Regions from separate parts of the Pelosinus fermentans DSM 17108 genome, predicted to be linked through region 2. Evidence: riboswitches for the same ligand, from Rfam matches in the RefSeq annotation. Region 2 holds a riboswitch; the other holds the start of a gene.
The links. Region 2 has a riboswitch for magnesium ahead of FR7_RS01105 (ABC transporter permease). Riboswitches for the same ligand answer to the same signal wherever they lie in the genome.
Positions count from the first base shown of each region.

Region 1 (6,761 bases), 4.3 Mb from region 2:
AGGCTGCTCCTCTTTCACCTTTATAACAGTACCATCACCCTCCCTATTTAGAGTTACAGTTTCAGCGGGAGGGATCTTTTCCGTACCATTCACTGACCTGCTTTCCTTTTCTATATCATGTCTTTGAAAATAAAAGAATACTCCGATTAAAAGTATTAATGTTAGAAGGAAGCATATTATTTTTGGATTTTTCTTCACAAGGCAATCTCCTTTCTACCCTTATGTAGCATTAAACAATACGGTATTACAACATTATATCCTTACTACTAGTGTAAATCACATGACATTGCAAAGCAACTCACTTCAAATCGTCTTGGCATTTATTTTTTAGGAGGTTTTATCATGAATCATGTAATCGAATTGTTAAAAAAACATGTATCGGTTCGAAAGTTCACCACGCAGTCCGTTGATGATCAATTACTAATAGAAATCATCAAGGCAGGCCAGCAAGCTTCCACCTCCAATCACATCCAAGCCTATACCATTATCAGGGTAAAAGACAAAAATAAGAGAAGATCCATCGCTAAATTAGCAGGCAATCAGTCCTGTGTTGAAGAAAGCCCTATTTTCTTAGTATTTTGTGCTGACCTAAACCGATTAGGCAAGGCCTGTAGAATGAACAATAAAAGATTTGAAAGCGGTTATACGGAAAACTTCATTTTAGCGACTGTAGATACGAGCCTAGCAGCACAAAATGTCATGGTTGCCGCAGAATCAGTGGGGCTTGGCGGTGTATATATCGGTGCATTGCGAAACAATCCTGAGGATGTTTGTGAGTCATTAAACCTCCCCCATAACGTATACCCTGTATTTGGCATGTGTCTGGGCTATCCGGAAATTCGAAATAAAGTAAAACCCCGTCTCCCTTTATCCTTAGTTTTTAAAGAGGATAGTTATCATACTGAGGGAGATGAAGAAGTCTTAAAAGAATATGATCATAGCATTAGAGATTATTACATCGCAAGAACCAATGGGGAAAGAAGCAATACCTGGACAGAAGGTATGTCGACTTTCCTAAAAGACAAGCAGCGCCCTCATATGAAAAACTTCTTGGAAACTAAGGGTTTTGAAATGAAATAATGCTCTATATACTAACAAAGAACCACATAGAGCATAGAAAAGCTGGCACATCTTTAAAAGATCCGATTCCTGATGCTAATTTCATTTACATGGTCAGACCACCAAGCCACCTTGAATCGTGATATAATAAAAGATTACCATATTCATTGTTGCTCATCGTGTTGCATGATATATATCAATAGGCTGCCTCACTACATAAACAATCGTAGTGAGGCAGCCTGCATTATAAGTCTTATTAAAATTTTCCCTTACTTCGGTGATCATTCCAAAATTATGTCTTTTAACTTACGTTTTGGTACATGATGTTCCAAATTTGTATCTCGCCAGTATTTTATATCATCCCCATCTTCAATTTCATCGAGAATAACAGTTTCTTTTGGCTTGCCCAGAGCAATAACCAACAGAATTTCATATTGATCGGAAATCTGCAATGTAGCCTTTAGCTCATCGCGCTTAATACTTTGGATCATGCATCCACCAAGATCCATGGAGCGTGCTCCAAGCAAAATACTTTGTGCTGCAATTCCATGATCAACACCACTCGGTCCTATATTTGTATCTTGAAGAATCACAATATAACCAGAAGGTCGTTCTCCTTTTTCTGGTCCTGCCCATTCCTTTAAATAACCCGCCCAAAGTAAATGGGGGAATATTAATTCATTCTTTGTTTTATCCCCTGATATGATATATTTTAAAGGCTGTTTATTAGCTCCTGAAGGCGATAATCTCCCATAATTAACAAGCTCTCTTAACCGTTCCTCTGAGATACTGTGTTCTTCATAAAAACGTCGATAGGATCGATTGGAAACAATTAAATCATAAAACATATGGCTAATTCCCCCCATTTTATATTTAAAAGTTTCTTTCGACATCCCCCTTGTTTTAACCTTTAATTTCCAATACCAGTTTTTAGTCTTCTTTATAGCCCTAAGTACTTTACTAAATTCTCCATAAAATCCGGCATTAACGTAGACGCTAATAACATGAAGGTCAATACAATTAACACCACGGTAAACGTCCATGAGACCACATTATACCATGCAGAATTTACATAATTACCCATAATGCTTTTATTATTAGCGATCAGCACCATAAAAATGAGAATGGGGGGCAAAAGCGTACCGTTAACCACTTGAGAGGTAAGCATCACTTGATACAACGACAAATCCGGCCATAGTACTAATCCGGCACCAATAACGATTAAGGCTGTATATAGACCAAAAAAAGCAGGAGCTTCTTTATATGTTTTACTAACACCGCTTTCAAAACCTAATGCCTCACAAACAGCATAGGCCGTACTAAGAGGCAATATAAATGCCGCCAACATAGAGGCACCCAACAAACCAAAAGAAAATAGCAAACTGGCATATTCACCAGCCATTGGTTTTAATGCCATCGCTGCATCCTTAACTGTATCAATGGCAATATTATTCGCATATAAAGTGGCTGCCGTTGCCACGATAATGAAAAAAGCAATCAGCCACGTAAAAAACGCGCCAAACATCACATCCCAAAAAGTATACTTGTAATCTTCGGCAGTAATTCCTTTATCAACAATCGATGCCTGAAGATAAAACTGTCCCCAGGGCGTAATCGTAGTGCCAATTACACCAATCGCCATGATTAGAAAGTCCGCATCAGGAGAAAAAGTAGGCGTAATTGATGCAACGAATACTTCTCCCCATGGAGGATCAATAATGATGCCTGAAATCACATAGCTTAAAAAAGTGGCACATAACACTAAGAAAACCTTTTCGATTTTTCCATAATCTGCTTTCAGTACCAACCACCAGATTAAAAATGCCATAATGGGTACTGCAATATATTTACTCACGCCAAAAATTTCAAAGCTAGTTGCAATCCCTGAAAACTCGGATGCCGTAGTACCAATATTAGCAATTAGCAGCACACTCATCGCAAAAAAAGTCCATTTAACACCAAATAATTCACGAATCAAATCAGATAGCCCCCGTCCTGTAACAGCCCCTGTCCTTGCTGATATCTCTTGGGCAATCGCCAGGCAAAAACTACTGATCAGTATAATAAATAGCAGTCCATAGCCATATTTTGCTCCAGCAGCAGCATAGGTGGCAATACCGCCAGCATCATTATCGGCAAATGCTGTGACAATTCCCGGTCCCATTACAGCTAGGAATAATCCTAATCTCTTACGCATATTCTTTATTGCATTCATCTTTATCGCCCCCGCCCTGCCGTTTTTGTTAAGGCAAACCAGGAGTATGTATCCAGCTTGCCACGCTCTGGCATTAATATATCAAGAATATCATCGACTGTAACAATTCCTACCATAACATTCTGTTCATCGACCACTGGTACCGCCAATAAGCTATATTTATTAATGACTTCCGCCACTTTTTGATAATTATCTTCATCCTGTACTACAGCCACTTTCGTATGCATCAATTCTTTTAAGGTAGTTTGGGGCGCAGCAACAATTAATTCTCGCAATGACAGAACGCCTTGAAGGTGTTCTTCATCATCCATAACATATAGATAATAAATGGTTTCCGCTGTGGGTGATAATTCTCGCAGCTGATTGATAGCCTCTTCTGTGGTAATATGAGAAGAAAATGCAATAAACTCATTAGTCATTAAGGCGCCAGCAGTTCCTTGCTCATATTGCATGAGTTCTCTAACTTCCTCAGCATCATCACTTTCCATCAATTGCAGCAATCCTTCGGATTTCTCTACCGGCAGCTCACCCAAAATATCAGCGGCTTCATCTGGGGCCATTTCTTCTAGAATGTCAGATGCCCGCTGCGCATCCATTTGTTCAATAATTTCTACCTGAGTATCCAGATTTAATTCTGCCAACGTATCAATTGCCTGTTGATCATCTAAGTTTTCTATAAAGTTGGCCCGGCGTTTATAATCCATTTCCTCGATCAATTCTGCAATATCTGCAGGATGCAGTTCTGTCAGCTGCTGCTTTAAGCGATTGAGCTGAAGGTGTGAATTCCAGCTTTCCAAGGGCTTAATAAACTCTAAAATCAGCCAATTTTGTTTGAACTTTGTAAAGAGAAATTCCAAACCCAATCGCCGGAACAAACCACGCACACCAATGTCAACAGCGACTAACACCATATGCTGCTTTCCATCCTGCACCACCCAGGATAATATAATATCGTTTACCCTTACCATTTTGGAACCTTTAATATCAATGATTTGCTTATCCAGCAGCCATTTGCTGGCATAAATATCATTTTCATGCAGAGGAACGGTTTGATCTACAGTGAAATTTTCGACAAGCTCTACCCTGTCATTGTCACGAAGCACAATCCATTCGATTGGAATCAGATTATGTATTTTATTTGCATATTTGACACCAATGACCCGAGGATATACGCCTTCCCAGCGTACTGCGATGTCCTTTACCCGCCCAAAACGATTCCCCGCTTTATCATAAATCGACTGACCGATTAATTGACTAAAGTAGAATTCACCTACCATTTTTAATGCGTTCATATTTTATTCCTCCTTCTTTGCCTGGAGTCCGCCCGCCTTAACGTGAACAGACAAGTTGATATATTGATATTTGCTTATATGGTCACTGGGTCCGGAATCCATAAAACCACCTCCTATTCCTTCTTTGCTTTCCTATGGGAATGGATAATAAAAGACCTTCTCTCATTTAGATAAGAAGGTCTTTTCATGCTGCCATGATCCATACTTGCTTTGACCTTCTCCAATCGTTGAGTTTTAGCACTGCATAACGTAGAGGTACACTATTCCTCAGCCACCTTGAGTAAAACCTTAATTCGGTAATACCTGTTCTACCCATTGGCGTCTTTCGACGTTTCCGGGCAGTGGCCTGTGTTTATGCAGGAGCCTCACCTAACGAAGAAGTTCTATATTTATATGTTTGATTTTCTTGCCTTTTACTATAGTATATCCTGCTACAGCCGCATTGTTCATCCAAAACAAGAAAATAGATAAAGCCCCCGTTACCGGAAGGCTTAAAAAGCGAATTTAATATATTCACACCTTCCCCACTCGTACGAGTTTTGGCACTGCATAACGTAGAGTACAAACCAAAAAGCCTCAGCCACCTTAAGTAAAACCTTAATCCGGTAATACCTGTTCTACCCATTGGCGTCTCTCGACATTTCCGGGCAGTGGCCTATGTTTATGCAGGAGCCTCACCTAACGAAGAATTATTTTTCTACTATGAGCGTACTACCTTTATCGAAATGTGTCAATACCTATTTCACATTTCGTCAAATGTTTAATTCCCTTAATAATATGATCTTATAGCAGAAAAACGATCATCAATAACGATTACAGTCTTAAATCTCCCGTTATGTCTATTTTTATCCCTTTACCTCTTTAATATGCGCTCTTTCTTTCTATTCTTCTAAATCCTTAACTGACATACACAAAGGGTTATATTTCTATAATCTTTGCATACTCCTTTGTGTGCCGCAGCAGCGGCATTCTACACATCTTTATGGTACCAGTTTATTAGAATCCGAATCTACTATCGCATCATTTACACGCTCTTTTGATCTTGTCAAATTTTGCAGCTGAGATAAAAGCATCCCAGCGAACATGATGACACACCCTAACGTTTCCTGAAAACCTAACCTTTCATTTAAAATCAACCAGCCGCCAATGGCAGCAAATACGGTTTCCATGCTAAGAATAATGGCAGCATGAGAGGGCTGGGCACTTTTCTGCGCAACAACTTGCAAGGTATAAGCAACGCCTACAGAAAAAATACCGCCATATAAAATGGGCACAGCAGCTTGATAAATAGACTCAATACGAATCGTTTCCAAAAATAATGCCGCAATTAAACTTAAAATAGAACAAGTAACAAACTGAAAAAAAGCTAACTTCAATACAGGAACTCGACAAGAAAAATGATCAATTACTAAAATGTGAATGGCCCAAAAAAAAGCTCCTATAAGTTCCAGTACCTCTCCATAGGAAATATAAAGACCCTCTTTCACACAGAGAAGATATAAACCCACAACGGCAATTACAGAACCAATCCAAGTGCTCATGCTGACGTATTGTTTTAAAAGAATTCCTAAAATGGGTACGATTACAATATATAGACAAGTGATGAATGCAGCTTTCCCCGCCGTTGTATAGATTAAGCCGATTTGCTGCAAGGTTGCGGCAATAAACAATACTACACCAGCAATCATCCCCGCTATAATTACCTGTCTTGCATTATCCTCCACCTGAATGTCCTTGGGAGAACGATTTTGATAATAAAGAATCAAGGGGATTAAAGAAAGACTCCCCAAAGCAAATCGCACACCATTAAAAGTGAAGGGCCCTACATATTCCATCCCTACTCGCTGCGCCACAAAAGCCAATCCCCAAATAGCTGCGGCAAGTAGAAGTAATAAATTCGATCTTAGTATACTCATAATAACCCACTCTCTAATTTGTTATTTTAATTAAGATACAATCTATCACATATAACAATATTAGTCAAAAACTAAGTCTTTATTAACTTCCATAGTATCTATAAAAAAGCACTTTAGAATTTGGCTCAACACCAAAATGTCCACTTCACACGATTGTCATTGCGAGGAGGCGACAGCCGACGTGGCAATCTCTACTGCCACCCAGCTGACAGAACGTCAAGCGTACTTTCTGGTGAAGACCCTAGGAATTTAATATAGACTTAATCTTTTTCTAACAAT
Region 1 is NZ_AKVN02000001.1:4,536,614-4,543,374, forward strand. Features, by position in the region: gene FR7_RS20820 (hypothetical protein) at 1-198, opposite strand, end outside; gene nfsA (oxygen-insensitive NADPH nitroreductase) at 343-1,080, shown strand; gene FR7_RS20830 (nitroreductase family protein) at 1,341-1,907, opposite strand; gene FR7_RS20835 (Nramp family divalent metal transporter) at 2,000-3,256, opposite strand; gene FR7_RS20840 (magnesium transporter) at 3,277-4,566, opposite strand; M-box (ykoK) riboswitch at 4,779-4,950, opposite strand; M-box (ykoK) riboswitch at 5,083-5,259, opposite strand; gene FR7_RS20845 (DMT family transporter) at 5,547-6,482, opposite strand.
Region 1: it holds a riboswitch for magnesium, as region 2 does, so the genes downstream of both, FR7_RS20840 (magnesium transporter) here and FR7_RS01105 (ABC transporter permease) in region 2, are expected to answer to the same signal.

Region 2 (6,761 bases):
TGGATGGGCGCAAGTTGCATCTGTAGCTGGTGAAATCAAGAATCCCAGTAAAGTATTGCCGAAGGCGATTATTGGTGGGATATCATTTCTGATTATCGTATATATCAGTATTAATATTGCCATGTTTAATATTTTCCCGGTGAGTGAAATGGTTGCCCTTGGTCATGATGCATCTTCCATTGCGGCACAAAGGATGTTTGGTCTGATGGGGGGCAATTTGATTGCAGTGGGCATTATGATTTCGATCCTGGGTGGTCTTAACGGATATATTATGACGTTGTCCCGTACGATTTATATTATGGGAAAGAGAGGGCAGATTTTCGGAGCTTCTATTTTAAGTAAGATTGATAATGACAGTAATTCACCAGTCAATGCGATACTGATGCTGGTTACAAGTTCTTATATCTATTGCCGCCTGTTAGATGCTGACAAGCTTTCCGATATTGCGATGTTCTCCGTTTGGCTGTTTTATTTACTGGCGTTTATTGGTGTTATCATTGCCCGGAAGACCCATGCCGATGTACCACGATCCTATAAGGTGCTTTGCTATCCAGTTGTACCTCTAATTGCAATTGGCGGTGCCATATATGTCATTTATGGTATGCTCAGTTATCAATTTCTTAACGGTATCATCTCGATTGGCCTTACCCTGGCAGGATTGCCCTTATATTACTATCTAAACAGGAGCGAAAAGAAAGTAAACCTGTTTTCAAAGTTGAAAACAAAATACGTGGTTGGTATAGGCGCTTTGCTTGTCATTGGACTGCTGACTCTATTTGTACAGGTTGTTGATAATCGGGAAGAAATTACGGTAGGTATTGTACCGCAATTCGCACCGTTTGCTTATGAAGATCAAAATGGTAAGCTTACGGGATTTGATATAGAACTCATTAATATCATTGCAGAAAAGGCAGATTTAAAAGTCAATTATCGAATGGTTTCGTTAGAATATATTTTTGAAGCGGTAAACCATGACTATGCTGACATCGCGATATGTTCTTTATCGGTAACACCAGAAAGGCAAAAGAGTGTCAATTTTACGAAACCTTATATTGAAAAAGGCGGCTTAGCCCTATTAGCCAGGCAAGGAGCGTCGATTCAAGGTGTGAAAGACTTGGCAGGTAAGGTCGCAGGTGTGCCGCAAGGATCGACGAGTGAAGTATTCATCCGCAATAACAGTAACGCAAGAATACAGGTTTTTCAGTCCAACTTGGATATGATCCAAGCTTTTAATCAAGGATGGATTGATGTAATCGCTTTTGATAAGCTAACATTAGAATATTTCATATCACAAAAAATGCTTGCTTATCCCGTGGAGCTGCAAGTGATCCATCAAGAAGACTATGCAATTGCTTTTTCCAATAAGAATAAGGCGATCGGTGAAAAGATTAATAAGATTATATCAGACATGAGGAAAAACGGTGAATTGGAAGCATTGTATCAAAAATGGTTTAATAATGTGAGTATATAATGGAATGAGCAGATGGTGCATGCTTGCTGATAATATATGGATACGAGGTGATGAGTATGAAGCCTACAACGATTTGTGAACAATTAGAATCTGTGATCCAAAAGCTTACTTCTATAAAGGCGAGTGATATTGATAGTGTGGAAGATGCATTTAAAGATCTTTTGCATTGTGAGACGAATACTATGAAGCTTTATGATGAAATAAAAGGCGAAATTTTACGGGTTCATAGTGAAGAGGTGACGGATGAAGAGTTTAGACAAAAGATGAACCTGGCAGTTAAAAAAATTATTAGTAATTAGTCAGTATGTTTCCCTCGTGTTTTGTCGATGTATTTGTTTTACTAGGAAACTTGTTAAAATAGCCAGAATAATCTTTAAAAGCTGTTGATATAAAGATTCCCGGCCTGCGTTATTTACTTGAAAAGAATAAAAGCGATATCTCACATGCTATAGAGATATCGCTTTTATTTATTTTCTTCAATTGGTATAAAAAACTTGATTATATCTACGTCTAAGCCATCAGCAATAGCAAATAGAACATCTAGTGAATAGGCTTTTGTGGAATTAGGTGCTTCGATCTTACTCAGATAGCTCTTGCTGATGTTAATCTTATCAGCGAGTTCATCCTGGGAAAATCCTCTTTTCATACGATAATAAGCAATTTTTTTAGCTATCTGTCGATAACGTTCATCATAACTGGTTTTCATAATCGCTTCACCCCTATAATGAAATTATAGAGGGGTTTCACTAATAGTGTGTTACACCTATGGTGAAATAAAATTCTGTCAATTTATTGCACTTATAGTGATATTTATGTATAATAGGTTAAAGCTGATTACAAAATTTTTATTTGAAAGTTATTAAGTTAAAAACATCGATATCTTTAAGATAGTAGCTACGATATTAACAATCAGTAGTAGTTTGTTGTACCTATTATCGATTATTATGAATGAATACACAGATAAGAATAACCTTTGTCAAATGGCTGGCAAAGGTTATTCTTTCCCAATTATAAAATACGGATTAGCGTAGCTTTTTCGAATGTTTTAAGAGAAATAAGCAATTGATATGAGAAATTTATTTATCAATGAGGGGAGGAACAATATGAAAGTATATATTCGAGAGCCAATGACAGGAAAGATATTAGCTTATTGGGATGGTGAATACGTACGTAAACCTTATAGTGGTGAAGTGATTGTATCAATTGATGGCGATTATATTCGTAAGGGAGTAAGTAATGGAGAAAATTTAGCTATTTTGGATGGCGCTTTTATCAGGGACGGTGCCTTGAAAGGAAGGATAGTGGCTAATATTGAGAAAGATTATATTTGCGCTGGAGTATGTGGTGGAAATATACTTTATTTAATTGATAGTGGTGTAACGGATATTGAAAAATGTGCATTAGCAGTTGCAATATTAATGATCGTTAATTAATATTAGATTCGTATGGCGTTAATTTTAAATAATGGGTAGATTCTTGAAAAAGTTCATTAAAACAAATCATCAATCCAGAAGGGATCATTGACGAAAAGTGTAAATTAGTAATAGAATTAATTACAGCAGACTAGCAAATCTGCTAGAGGCTGTATTCCATGAGTTTGGAGTACGGTTTTTATTTTTAGATGGAACCAGGTACCCGTTCTAAAAATAAAACGATTATAGGCTTATAATATTAATGAGTATGATTACCGATATCTGATATAAAGGAGAGAGTTGTTTGGAGGATATAATTATCATACGGGAAATGAGTATTGAGGATTACGAACAAGTAATAAGGCTTTGGTCAAGCATTGAAGGGATAGGTTTAAGTGATGCGGATACTCAAGTAAATATAAATAAGTTTTTAAAACGAAATGTTGGTTTGAGTTTTGTCGCTGAAGACAACGGGCAACAGATTGTGGGTGCCATATTATGTGGACATGATGGGAGAAGAGGATATCTCCATCACTTAGCTGTGAGTTCTATTTGCAGGAAAAAAGGAATTGCAAGCAGATTAGTCAAAAACTGCTTTGCAAAGCTTAAAGAAGAAGGCATAAGTAAATGTCATTTATTTGTGTTTTCGAATAACCAGCAAGGTATGAACTTCTGGAGGCATATCAAGTTTCATAAAAGAAATGATTTAAATATTTTTTCAAAGGTCATTGAATAATCTATGTTATTTGGGAAATGAGTACAAGCAGATACTTATGATGAACATAGAGAGCCTACAGTAATATTGAAGTAAGGTTACAATACTAAGAGTACAACAAATCTTATTATACGAGGAGTGTTCCCATGTGGACATGAGCAATATATATCTATTTATTTCTATATCGTTTATTCTACTGATATCACCCGGACCAAACACGATATATGTTTTTACCAAAGGGATGACCGAGGGACGTAAAGCAGTGTTTAAGGCAGTATTGGCAGCTTCTTTAGGTTAGCAGTACTATTACAAGTATCATCGTTAGCGTTTTTTATTGTAGAAATATAAAAAACAACGTAAAACAGCGATATAAATGAGTTTAGTAACTATGGGTAGATAAATGTGCTAAAATCATTTTTAAAAGTTGATTTATTTATCTTTTTGACTAAAAATAGACATTGACATTTTGCAAATGAGTTTGACATTCTTTGAGAATGATGGTATTCTAAGTCCAGATAATTGAATTCTTCGTTAGGTGAGGCTCCTGCATAAATACAGGCCACTGCCCAAAAACGTCGAGAGACACCAATGGGTATAACAGGTATTACCGGATTAAGGTTTTACATAATGTGGCTGAGTAATTTAAGTTCGTACTCTACGTTATGCAGTGCTAAAACTCAAACGAGTGAGGAAGGTTTATGCTTATAGTTTGATAATGAACAAAAGCCTTTCACTTTGTGGGAGGTTTTTTATTATTTTGGAAGGGGGTGGTAAGGATGGATTCGGATAGTAGTATAATGCAAATACTATTCTTAAATTGCGGGTTTTTATTACATTCTATTATTTTGCGAATAGTCTTACCACGAGGAGGAATTACCTATGGCATTTTTCTCAACCACTATACCAAAGCATCGTTTAAAATGGGTTGATGCGATTGTCCTAATTTTTGTTTTTGCAATACTCTATTCTGTATTAAATTTAGGCGCAAGTATGAATGTGCCCTTTTCATTAGAAGAACAAAGTAGAATTGAGCTTGATCCCTCGATGCTTCCTTATTACGCAGGACGTTCCTTACTGCGCATGTTTATCGCCTTTGGAGCATCGTTGATATTTACCCTTATTTATGGCTATATTGCCGCTAAAAGCCAGACTGCTGAAACGGTATTAATTCCCCTGCTTGATATGCTGCAGTCCATTCCTGTATTGGGATTTTTATCTGCAACTATTGTTGCTTTTATAGCGTTATTTCCTGGGAATTTACTGGGGGTCGAGCTTGCTTCCATCTTTGCTATTTTTACAGGGCAGGCTTGGAATATGACCTTTAGTTTCTATAACTCACTTAAAATGATTCCTAAAGATTTACAAGAAGCATCTAATGTTCTGCGTATGAACTGGTGGCAGCGGTTTTTAAAACTGGAATTACCTTTCTCTATGATTAGCCTGGTTTGGAATAGCATGATGTCATTTGGAGGAGGGTGGTTCTTTCTGGCCGCCAGCGAAGCGATTAGTGTATTGGGGCAGGATATACGATTGCCGGGAGTTGGTTCGTATCTTGCAACAGCAATTGAAGCTGGAGAGATGCAAGCTATCGCATACTCTATTGTAACTATGATTTTAATGATTACACTGGTTGACCAATTGTTTTGGAGACCGCTTGTAGTATGGAGCCAGAAATTTAAAATGGAGTTAACCGAATCAGTTGATGTTCCAACTTCCTTCGTGTATAACATATTATATCGATCAACTCTAATTAGCCTGCTGATGCGCATTTTAGTAACCCCACTTTGTAACGCAATCGATCGGCTGTTGGATAGAATGGCATTAGTAACCGAAAAGGCAGCACGGGATCTTCAAAGAGTATCCACATCCCTTATTATTACCAAACTGATCAAGGTTTTTCTTGCGGTAATTATTTTACGGTTCATGTACGAGCCTGTATATGAGGCGTTTATGCTGGTATCTTCTATGGATAACAGTAATTTAGCAGAAATAATACGGCTGGGTTTATATACCCTTGGGCGTGTCATGATAGCAGTTTTATTGGGGGCACTTTGGACTGTTCCGGTGGGAGTATGGATTGGTCTAAACCCAAGATTGGCAAAGGTGCTGCAACCAATAATTCAAATCGCAGCTTCTTTTCCGGCAAATATGATGTTCCCATTCATCACTATTTTATTCTTAAAGTATCAGGTAAACTTCGAGTGGGGATCGATTTTCCTTATGATGCTTGGAACGCAGTGGTATATTCTGTTTAATGTTATTGCAGGAACCATGTCCATTCCGAATGATTTGCATGAAGCTGGAGCTATTTTTAAACTGCAAGGATGGCAAAAATGGAAAACGCTGATTCTTCCAAGTATTTTTCCTTATCTGATCACTGGTATTATAACTGCATCTGGAGGTGCGTGGAACGCTAGTATTGTTTCAGAGATGGTAAGTTGGCATGATGAGCAACTAGTCGCAACTGGTATTGGTTCGTTCATTAGTAATGTCACTGATCAGGGCGATTGGGGCGGAATCATTTGGGGGATCACTGTCATGTGCGTGTTTGTAGTTCTAATAAATCGGTTTTTATGGAGACGTTTATATCAAATGGCTGAAACAAAGTATCATCTGGAATAGGGGGGGATTAAATATGAATACATTAATTAAAGTGAAAGATATAGATGTAAGTTTTGGTGCTAAAGGACAGGAGAATACAACTATACTTGAAGATATTAACTTGGAAATCAAAATAGGGGAGTTCCTTGCAATTCTTGGACCTTCGGGTTCGGGGAAATCTACTCTATTACGAATTATTGCGGGGCTTATTCCAGCTTCAAAGGGCAAAGTCACCTATTTGGGTAAGGATATTCAAGGGGTGAATCCTGGGGTTGCAATGGTATTTCAATCTTTCGCTTTATTTCCTTGGCTGACTGTCCTGGAAAATGTGCTAGTCGGTTTAGAATTCAAGAAACTTTCCAAAGCAGAAAAGTATGAGAAAGCATTAAAGGTTATTGATATCGTTGGCCTTGATGGTTTCGAAAACGCATATCCAAAAGAACTTTCCGGTGGAATGCGGCAGCGAGTGGGGATTGGCCGCGCCCTTGTAAGCGATCCTGATGTACTGTTGATGGACGAACCATTTTCCGCTTTGGATGTCCTTACTGCCGAAAATTTACGC
Region 2 is NZ_AKVN02000001.1:233,033-239,793, forward strand. Features, by position in the region: gene FR7_RS01075 (amino acid permease) at 1-1,471, shown strand, start outside; gene FR7_RS01080 (hypothetical protein) at 1,528-1,770, shown strand; gene FR7_RS01085 (helix-turn-helix domain-containing protein) at 1,935-2,177, opposite strand; gene FR7_RS01090 (hypothetical protein) at 2,575-2,904, shown strand; gene FR7_RS01095 (GNAT family N-acetyltransferase) at 3,188-3,619, shown strand; M-box (ykoK) riboswitch at 4,119-4,295, shown strand; gene FR7_RS01105 (ABC transporter permease) at 4,478-6,220, shown strand; gene FR7_RS01110 (ABC transporter ATP-binding protein) at 6,234-6,761, shown strand, end outside.